Regions from separate parts of the Neobacillus sp. B4I6 genome, predicted to be linked through region 2. Evidence: predicted binding sites of a transcription regulator. Region 2 holds the regulator's gene; each other region holds the start of a gene.
What was found. The regulator Rex, encoded in region 2, represses fermentation and respiration genes when NADH is low (regulators of the CRP and FNR family bind a similar motif). The targets are predictions, from matches to a motif close to TTGTGAAATATTTCACAA.

Region 1 (3,288 bases), 130 kb from region 2:
TGAAATCGGCAAGCAAGAAGGCAAGTTAATGGCTGGCGGCGAAGGAGATAATTCTAAAGGTTATTTCATTAAACCAACGGTTATTGGGGATCTTGCTCCTAAAGCACGTATTATGCAGGAAGAAATTTTCGGCCCTGTTGTTGGTTTCACAAAGGCAAAGAACTTCGATGAGGCGCTTGAAATTGCGAACAACACAGAATACGGCTTAACTGGTGCAGTTATTACTACAAACCGTGCCCACATGGAACAAGCTCGTGAAGACTTCCATGTTGGAAACCTGTACTTTAACCGTTCATGTACTGGAGCCATCGTTGGTTATCAGCCATTTGGCGGCTTCAATATGTCCGGAACCGACTCCAAAGCAGGCGGTCCTGACTACTTGCTGCTTCATATGCAGGCAAAAACAACTTCAGAAATGTATTAATATAAAAGAAAAATCTCTTTCCACACTTGGAAAGAGGTTTTTTTGTAAAGAATAATAATGTAAGTCACTTTATTCGGGGGCGTAGACTAAAAAAGTTTTTTCAGGTTGAATTTTCCTCCTTACATAGAAAACTTACTTTCGATAAAATACATTACCTAATTCAACCAATGCAAGGATTTTATGTAATTTAAAAAGTTACCTATATTAAAAATAATGATAATATAGAGAAAAGGCAGTAAGGAACTAAAAGTGTGGGGGATTGTAAAATTGATTCCATTATATCTATTTCACGTCACATCAGTCCAACATAGTGAAAATTTACTTTTGACATTTTTAATCTGTAATATTTTTGTTGTCACAGCAGGACTTACGTTTATGTATAAATTATTTCGACAGAAAAATGTTCGAGGGGCTGGAATTACGTTTGCGATTGCGTTAGCTGTGAATTATATTCTTATTGCCATCTTTGGGGATATATTTGATTTACTTGGATAAGCGCTAGAGAGGAGATGATATCGTTGAAATATTATCGTTTATGGGTACTTGCCTTTCTATTAAAATTTATTGGTTCTGCATGGGATGCTTCTTATCATTTTAAATATTTATTTGAGGAATACTCCATTCCCCATATTGTTAATACCATCGGTTTTGCTTTAGGCGCATATTTGTTAATTCAAGAGTGGCGACGTTTACATTATCTGGACCGATTTTCTAGAAACCTGATTACAATAGGCTACGTTATATTCCTAATTGGGATCCCACTAGATTTCACCTATCATATTGCGTATGGAATTGATTTAACCACATGGAGTCCAACCCATTTTATTTATTATATTGGTACAGCAATTATGATTTTTGGGGTCTGGCGCGGTTACCTTCAATATACGAGAGATATTCAACCGTCATGGTGGTCAATTCATACTTGGTTTGCCATGTATCTCCTTGAATGCTTGATGTTTCCGAATATGCAACAGGAAAATGGGTCCATTTCATATGATCAATACATTCATGGAAAATCGATTGCCTCAAAGGAAATCCTTGATCTAATCTCAGATCCTGCCTCACAGATTTTTGGCGGCATTCCGGAATGGGTCTATCCTATCTATTCAATCCTAATGGTCGCTCTCCTAACAATTCTAATCATCCGATATTGCCGCAGTTATTCCATACCTGTGATGGCGACGGCACTTTATATCCTGTTAAGGTTTGTAGGCAAAGCTATTTTTGCTGCAGTTGGTTATCCAACCTCTTATGTACCGATAACGCTTTTATTCATTCCTTTATGCTATTTATTGTTTAGAAATAACTCACGGTTAGCTGGTCTGGCAGGCAGCCTAGCTTATTTTCTTGCCTTGTTTGCAATCCATAAAACAGGTATTCTCATCACTCCACCCTTGGTATTATGGGAACTTGCCCCTGTTGTAGTAATTGGTGTGCTTGTTCCGATGATTCATTCAATGGTAAAACTCTTTCAAATAAGGAAAACTGAAAAAAAGGTAGTTTAGAGTTAGATAGCATGCATTTTTTGTGTGCTATTTTTTGTTGCCCAAATATACTATGACAATTTTGTGAAAATGTTCACATATATTGTTTGGATAGTGACGTACTTCACAAATTTTATCGACGCTAGCATTTACAATTTTATTATAAAGAAAACCTTACTTATCTTAATAATAACGATTTAACATATAAGGAGTGATTGATAAATGAAAAAACTAGTAATGATCGGAAATGGTATGGCAGGCGTCAGAACGGTAGAGGAAATCCTCAAAGTATCCACTGAACCATTTGAAATTACTATTTTTGGACAAGAACCATATCCAAACTACAATCGGATTAAACTATCAAATATACTTCAAGGGGATGCAAACTTTGAAGATATTATCATTAACCCGCTAGATTGGTATAAAGAAAATAGTATTCAATTATTTACAGGTGAATCAATTGTAAACATTGATGTGGACGGAAAATGTGTGGTTAGTAATTTAGGCAGGGAAGTCGAATATGATGAATTAATTATTGCCACAGGATCAAACTCTTTCATCCTCCCAATTCCAGGTGCAGACAAAATCGGTGTGACTGGATTTCGTGATATCAATGATTGTGAAATGATGATCAAGTCAGCTCAGCAGTTTAAGAAAGCTGTGGTCATCGGCGGCGGACTTCTAGGTCTTGAGGCAGCAAGAGGACTGTTAAACCTGGGAATGAAGGTTGATGTTGTTCACTTAATGCCGCATCTAATGGAGCGACAGCTGGATTCGGTTGCTTCATCCTTACTGAAGGCAGAACTAGAAAGCCAGGGCATGAACTTCTTAATGGAAAAAGAAACCGTTGAAATCCTTGGCAACGAACGAGTAGCAGGCCTTCGCTTTAAAGATGGATCACAAGTGGATGCTGACTTGGTTGTCATGGCAATCGGGATTAAGTCTAACACCGAAGTGGCAAGAAACAGCGGAATCTATGTCAATCGCGGGATAGTGGTCAATGACTTTATGGAAACAAGTATCCCGCATGTTTACGCAGTGGGGGAATGTGCGGAACATCGAGAGATTGTCTATGGCTTGGTGGCCCCATTATATGAACAAGGGAAGGTACTTGCTAATCGGATTTGTGGCAATTTAGGCGAACCATATGAAGGCTCTGTGACCGGAACACAATTAAAGGTAGCCGGCGTGGACCTTTTCTCTGCTGGAGAAATATTTGAAGATGGTTCGACAAAATCGATCATGGTCTACAATGAATATGATGGTGTCTATAAAAAGATCTTAACAAGAAAGAACACGATTGTTGGTGTCGTGCTATATGGAGACACCAAGGATAGCACCAAATTATACCGTATGCTGACTAAAAAAGAGGATATCAGC
Region 2 (3,288 bases):
CCACTACAAGAGCCCCTGCTTCTTTGGCCGCATCGGGCATAATTTCCGGTACCGGGTTGGCCATGGCAAAGATAATCGGGTCACGGTGCATAGTGCTAACCATTTCCTTTGTAACGGCCCCGGCTGCTGATACCCCCACAAACACATCGGCGTCAATAAGCGCATCCGCTAACGTTCCTTGTTTTTGCTCGCGATTTGTCATTTGCGCCATTTCATCTTTGAATCGATTCATTCCGAACGGACGGCCTTCATAAATAATTCCTTTTGTATCACATAAAATAACATCCTTCACGCCCATATGCAGCAGGAGCTTAACAATCGCTACTCCAGCTGAACCTGCTCCGTTTACTGCAACACGTATATCTTCAATTTTTTTATCCGCTAATTTTAACGCGTTGATTAGACCAGCGGCTGTTACAATCGCAGTTCCATGCTGGTCATCATGAAAAACAGGAATCTCGCAGGCTTTGCGGAGGCGGTCTTCAATTTCAAAGCATTGCGGCGCAGCAATATCCTCCAAGTTCACTCCGCCAAATGTTGGTTCTAGCAGCTTGACGGTTTCTACGATCTGGTCTGTGTCAGTGGTGGCCAAGCAGATGGGAAAGGCGTCAACATCTGCGAACGATTTGAATAACACGGCCTTTCCTTCCATCACAGGCATCGCAGCTTTTGGTCCAATATTTCCAAGCCCCAGGACTGCTGTCCCATTGGATACAACTGCGACAAGATTGCCCTTCGAGGTATAATCATAAACTTTATTTTCGTCTGCATAAATGTCCAAACATGGCTCTGCCACACCTGGTGAATACGCTAGGCTTAAATCTTTTGCATTATGTACTGCCACCTTAGAATAAATCCCAACCTTGCCTTGGTGTTCCTTGTGCATTTTTAATGCTTCATCTCGTAAAATTGACATTGAATTTCCCCCACTTCCCGGTTAGTAACCGCTTGCATTTCATCTACCTACATCTTAGTGCATAAGAAAGTATTTTTATAGATTATGTAATTAAAAAAAGCAGGGATTTAATCATACAAAAGGCCTTCCACAAATTTTGTGGAAAGCCTTTTTAACTAATTATTCTTCATCTATTTCCACCGTTGGATAATGCTTTAAAAAGTAGACTAGCGATTGAAGCTCCACTGCCAAGTCAATATGATGGACCCTTATTAATGGTGGAACATTTAACCTTGCTGGAGTGAAATTTAAGATTCCTTTTACATTCGCTTTGACCAGTCGATCGGTTATCATTTGTGCGGCAGGAGCCGGAACCGTTAATATCGCCACTGAAATATTAGTTTCTGATAAAACCTTCTCTAAATCATCCATAGGATGAACGGGTACCTCGCGAATCATGGTTCCCATTTTGTCGGGATCCACATCGAAGGCGCATTCTATTTTTGTGTTATTATTTTTTAAAAAGTTATAGTTTAAAAAGGCAGTGCCAAGATTTCCGACTCCTATTAAGGCAACCTTAGTTAATTCATCCTGATCTAAGGTCTTACGAAAGAAGGATATTAAGTAATTAACATTATACCCATAGCCCTTTTTCCCTAACGCACCGAAATAGGAAAAGTCGCGGCGAATCGTTGCTGAGTCTACCTTTACTGCTTCACTCAATTCCGCTGAAGAGACCCTTTGCTTGCCGGAACTATGCAGGTTTTTTAGAAATCGATAATAGAGGGGCAGCCGTTTTGCTGTCGCCTGTGGTATTTTCGTTGTTTCATTACTCATAATCTCCCACACCCCATGAATGGTTTAGTTAAAAATTTATTTAACTCTTTCATCTCTTTTAAAATCACCGTTTTTACCGCCCGTTTTTTCGACAAGATACGTCGGTCCAATTACCATACCTTTATCAACGGCTTTACACATATCATAAACTGTTAAGGCACATGCGGATGCCGCTGTTAACGCTTCCATTTCTACGCCTGTGCTCCCCTTCGTTTTAACGGCTGCAGCAATATATAATTGATAGTTCTCATCCTTATCCTGTTCCCAAGAGAAAGAAATATTAACACCTGATAATGGAATCGGATGGCACATTGGAATCAAATCCCATGTCTTCTTTGCTGCCATGACAGCTGCTACCTGGGCCACTGCTAAGACATCGCCCTTCTTCATCTCATTATTAGTTATTTTATCATAAATTTCTTTACTAACGGTAATGCTGGAATGAGCAAGCGCCGTACGTGCCGTTTCCGGCTTATCACTGACGTCGACCATTTTTGCTCTGCCTTCTTCATTAAAATGCGTAAATTCTGCCATATAAAAAATCCTCCCATCAAATCATACACTATTTTACCTTATATGTGTGTGAAACTTTGAACTAAATATTACATTTCTTGACGATTTAGGACCCTTACTCCGCTAATATGGCGAGCAGTTTATTGCCGACATACCGGGAATAAGGTACACTAATCCTATGTAATAGAGGTGAATGAGAATGATTTTGCTACAGGTTAATCAATTACAAAAATATTATGGTGCTGACCTTATTTTATCGAATATTAAGCTCGAATTACAAACTCGGGACCGTGTTGCTCTTGTTGGACGCAATGGGGCGGGAAAATCGACATTATTGAAGATTATTGCCGGACACTTGTCGCATGATGGCGGAGAAATTATCAAGCCGAAAGAAGTGACAATTGGCTATTTAGCTCAAAATACGGGGTTAGAATCATCATTATCCATATGGGATGAAATGCTGACGGTTTTTGAACCGCTGCGATTAATGGAAAAACAACTCCGCACTCTTGAAGAACAAATGGCTGATCCTCTTGTTTTTGAAGACGGTGGAAGGTACGAAAGAATCCTAAAAGAGTACGATCATCTTCAGGTGAAATTTAAAGAACAGGGAGGGTATCAATATGAGGCAGAGATGCGCTCTGTCCTTCATGGGTTAAATTTCCATGACAAATCCTTGATGATATCTAGTTTAAGCGGCGGGCAGAAAACCCGTCTTGCCCTTGGTAAACTTTTGTTAACCAAGCCTGATATCTTAATATTGGATGAGCCCACAAACCACCTTGATATTGATACGCTTTCCTGGCTGGAGCAATATTTACAAAGTTATCATGGGGCGATTTTGATCGTTTCCCATGACCGCTATTTTTTAGATAAAGTTGTTACTCAAGTTTATGAAGTATCCCGTAAGCAAATCCAAAGGTTTACAGGCAACTATAGTTCTTACCTTGATCAAAAGGCCGCAAATTATGAGCGTGATTTAAAGCTTTTCGAAAAACAACAGCAAGAGGTCGCTGATCTCCAAGACTTTATCAACCGGAATT
Region 3 (3,288 bases), 1.4 Mb from region 2:
TTTGTTGCTAATTATTCTTTGTTAACAATATAATTATAGTATTATCTAGCAAATTAAACCTTGACTGTCATTTTTTAAAATCAAATGAGCATTGAATTCGTACCTTTAAAGGTGGTTATGAGTATGCAGTCAGTAAAAGAAATGCCGGTAACACTGTCCCATCTTTTTGATACCGTTCACCATATAAAAAAAATTGAAAAAGGTACCTTTTTATTTCAAGAAGGATCTGTAGCCGATGAATTGTATATTGTTCAAAGTGGCATTCTTCAAATCAGCAAGATCATCCCTGACGGAAGAGAACTTACGTTAAGAATGTGCTCGTGGGGTGATTTTGTTGGTGAATTAAACTTATTTTCCCCTTCTTCAAGATATTTATTAAGTGCACGTGTTGTCGAGTGTGGTGAAGTAGCCGTTATTATGAAAGACACGCTTGAGGAAAAACTCTCACAAAATCTGGCACTTTCATTTGAATTCATTAAGTGGATGAGTCAGCAATATCGAAAAACACAAACCAAGTTTCGTGATTTGGTTCTTCATGGAAAAAAAGGGGGCTCTTTATTCCACACTTATTCGAATTACAAATAGTTATGGAATTAAAACCAATAAAGGAATATTAATTGAATTACCACTAACCAATCAAGAGTTAGCCAATTTTTGTGGTACATCAAGAGAAGTAGTAAATCGCTTGTTGAGCGATCTACGTAAGGCCGGTATCCTGTCAATAGATAAAGGAACAATTACTATTCATGATTTAGAGTATTTAAAACGGGAAATTGATTGTGAAGATTGTCCAACCGAAATCTGTAAAGTTGATTAGAATTGCTGCTGGCAAACAACTTAAAATAAAGCAAAAAAATCGGTCATATCGACCGATTTTTTTATTTTAATAAGATTATTTTAATGGCCATGATCGTAAAGAATATAGCTGAATTTATTATTTCGTAAATGCCAATTTGTTTAGGCGATAATGGTTTCCCATAAAATATAATAGCTCTCAGAAGACTTGGGATAAATGCTATTGAAACGATCCAAAAGCCAACTCCGAACCACACTGCCACTAAAAGAAAATGGTAAATCCATGAAATCCATTTAAATTGGGTATTCTTCTTCTCCCTAATCATTGTTTTGACATAAAAAGTACAGCCCACAAAAAACAGGACCGAAGTTACAAAGGTGAAAACAAGCGTCTCTATATTCATAACACCGTGTCCTAAATAACTGCTTGCTAATCCAGCAACTGAAAAGGCAAAAATAGCAGAGAGATCATTCATAAAAGCACGGTCTTGATTTTTGGAAGTAAAGTAAGCATTTATTATAAAAAACGGAATCATTAGAAGACCAAAATAAAAAATAGTTGGTCTTTCCAATAGTGGAATAAGTAAAAGTAATAGGGATGGAATCATATATACAAGTGTCCATTTAGTATACAACTGAAGTTTTTTCTTTTTAAATAAAAGAAGTATCGCATAGGTCGCCAAGTATAATAGGAGCCATCCAAAGAAAAATGGAACATGCTTCCACATAAACCCTCCTTCAATGACACCAAGCCAAAAAGGGATGATTAGCATTGCCCATGCACCATGTTGTTTCGGTAAAAATAACTTCATCATTTTCACTCCTCTTCCTTGACTAACCTAAATATAAGCCAGCTAAGCGGAAAAATAAGTGAAACACATCACATAATTACAGTAAAAAAGAAGGACTCCGCCTTCTTTTTGTGACAAATTTGTTTAGGTTAAAATGGAAGTACAGCAAATCTATCTCATCTACTAGGTAACTTCAATCATCTCTAGGTCGGTTATCTGATGAGTGATTGCTGTATTTCCATTAAAGACCCATAATTCTATTTTAACAAACATTATATCCCCTAATTTGTATTGTAGAGTATATCCATATTTCAAGCTGTGACAAAAGTAACAGATTTGACAATTTTATTAACTTTTTTGATCAATATTATGAACAAGCTCCTGAAGTACTTGCGCAGTCCAGATTAATGCACCTTCATCGTTGATATGAAAGCTGGGCACATTGATTCTTGATGTGATTTGCTTCTGCATTTCTTCTTTCCAATACACAATTGCAGAAACATTACTTACGGTATCTAACAAAGAAAGGTCACTTTCATCTCTTAATAGCAGTAACTTCGGGAAAGACTTAAACTTATAGCCTTCGATTAATATTACATCTGGATGAAAGAATTTCATTAACTCGATCTGATCTTCTAGTGATGGATAGAAATTGTCAGCCTGTAACATTAAACTTCCATCTCCTTCAACAATCGAGGCAAGAGCACCTGCATTTAGATGTTTTTCTGTATCTTTCTGCGGCAGAGCTGCCAGCCTTCCTCCATGACCATGATGCTTAATCGTAACTGTTTTAAGTCCTTTTTTTACTAAGTCTTCGATCATTTTGGCTGTTATGGTGGTTTTACCACTATTTTGATAACCAACCACTTGAAAGACCACAGGCTTTACCACGGCCACATACTGCCAACCTGGTCTTCAAGCAGGAGGACATCCACTTCACTTCCGGCTGTAAAGCCTCTAGTTCCGCCTGGAAGAATCATCAACGAATTCGCTCCAGAAAGGCTCATAATAATGTTAGACTTGTCAAGTCCACTCGGTGTTGCCTTTAGTCTTCCTGCATCAATAAATGTGGAACTTCGGACAAACCTTGTAAATGGATTGGCTTTAGGAAAATCGACTTCTAAAAGTGCTTGCTCTTTACGAAGGTGAGGTTTTTCTGAAAAAAGCATCCTACGGATAATTGGGCGTGCAAACAATTCAAAGCCTACATAACAAGCCGAAGGATTACCCGAAAGTCCAAAGAGAAGCTTCCCATTGTGCTGTGCAACCGTCGTCACACTTCCAGGTCGCATGGCAACCTTATTAAAGAAAACCTCTGCCCCAAGCTTTTCATAGATAGCAGGCAGATAATCAAAATCCCCAACTGAAACCCCGCCGGTGGTAATTAATAAGTCTACTTCATTTATTGCTTTTTGGACTGCTTCAAAGCAAGTGTCAAATTCATCAGGAAGCTTTCCAAAATAGTGAACAATGCCTCCCGTTCTTTCAATTTGGGCTGCAATCATATGTGAATTACTATTACGAATTTTTCCTGGAACTAAGGCTTCATTTACTTCTAAAAGCTCTGTCCCTGTTGCAAACAATCCAACACGTGGCTTTTTCGCAACGGACACTCGTTCATATCCAAACGTTGCAAGCATGGCTTGAATTCCAGGATTTATCAATGTACCTTTTTTCACCAAAACCTCACCCTGCTTGGCAT

Region 1: a site for Rex is predicted at 1,991-2,008, ahead of nirB (nitrite reductase large subunit NirB). Genes of this name have one in related genera too.
Region 3: a site for Rex is predicted at 1,664-1,681, ahead of QF028_RS19730 (YwiC-like family protein). Genes of this name have one in related genera too.

What each region holds. Positions count from the first base shown of each region.
Region 1 is NZ_JBNPWB010000002.1:4,833,622-4,836,909, reverse strand. It holds gene pruA (L-glutamate gamma-semialdehyde dehydrogenase) at 1-424, shown strand, start outside; gene QF028_RS26060 (hypothetical protein) at 692-919, shown strand; gene QF028_RS26055 (hypothetical protein) at 943-1,929, shown strand; gene nirB (nitrite reductase large subunit NirB) at 2,131-3,288, shown strand, end outside.
Region 2 is NZ_JBNPWB010000002.1:4,964,445-4,967,732, forward strand. It holds gene QF028_RS26605 (NAD(P)-dependent malic enzyme) at 1-916, opposite strand, end outside; gene QF028_RS26610 (redox-sensing transcriptional repressor Rex) at 1,076-1,732, opposite strand; gene moaC (cyclic pyranopterin monophosphate synthase MoaC) at 1,769-2,266, opposite strand; gene QF028_RS26620 (ABC-F family ATP-binding cassette domain-containing protein) at 2,445-3,288, shown strand, end outside.
Region 3 is NZ_JBNPWB010000002.1:3,560,304-3,563,591, forward strand. It holds partial or broken gene QF028_RS19725 (Crp/Fnr family transcriptional regulator) at 124-817, shown strand; gene QF028_RS19730 (YwiC-like family protein) at 879-1,610, opposite strand; gene mobB (molybdopterin-guanine dinucleotide biosynthesis protein B) at 1,935-2,483, opposite strand; gene QF028_RS19740 (molybdopterin molybdotransferase MoeA) at 2,471-3,288, opposite strand, start outside.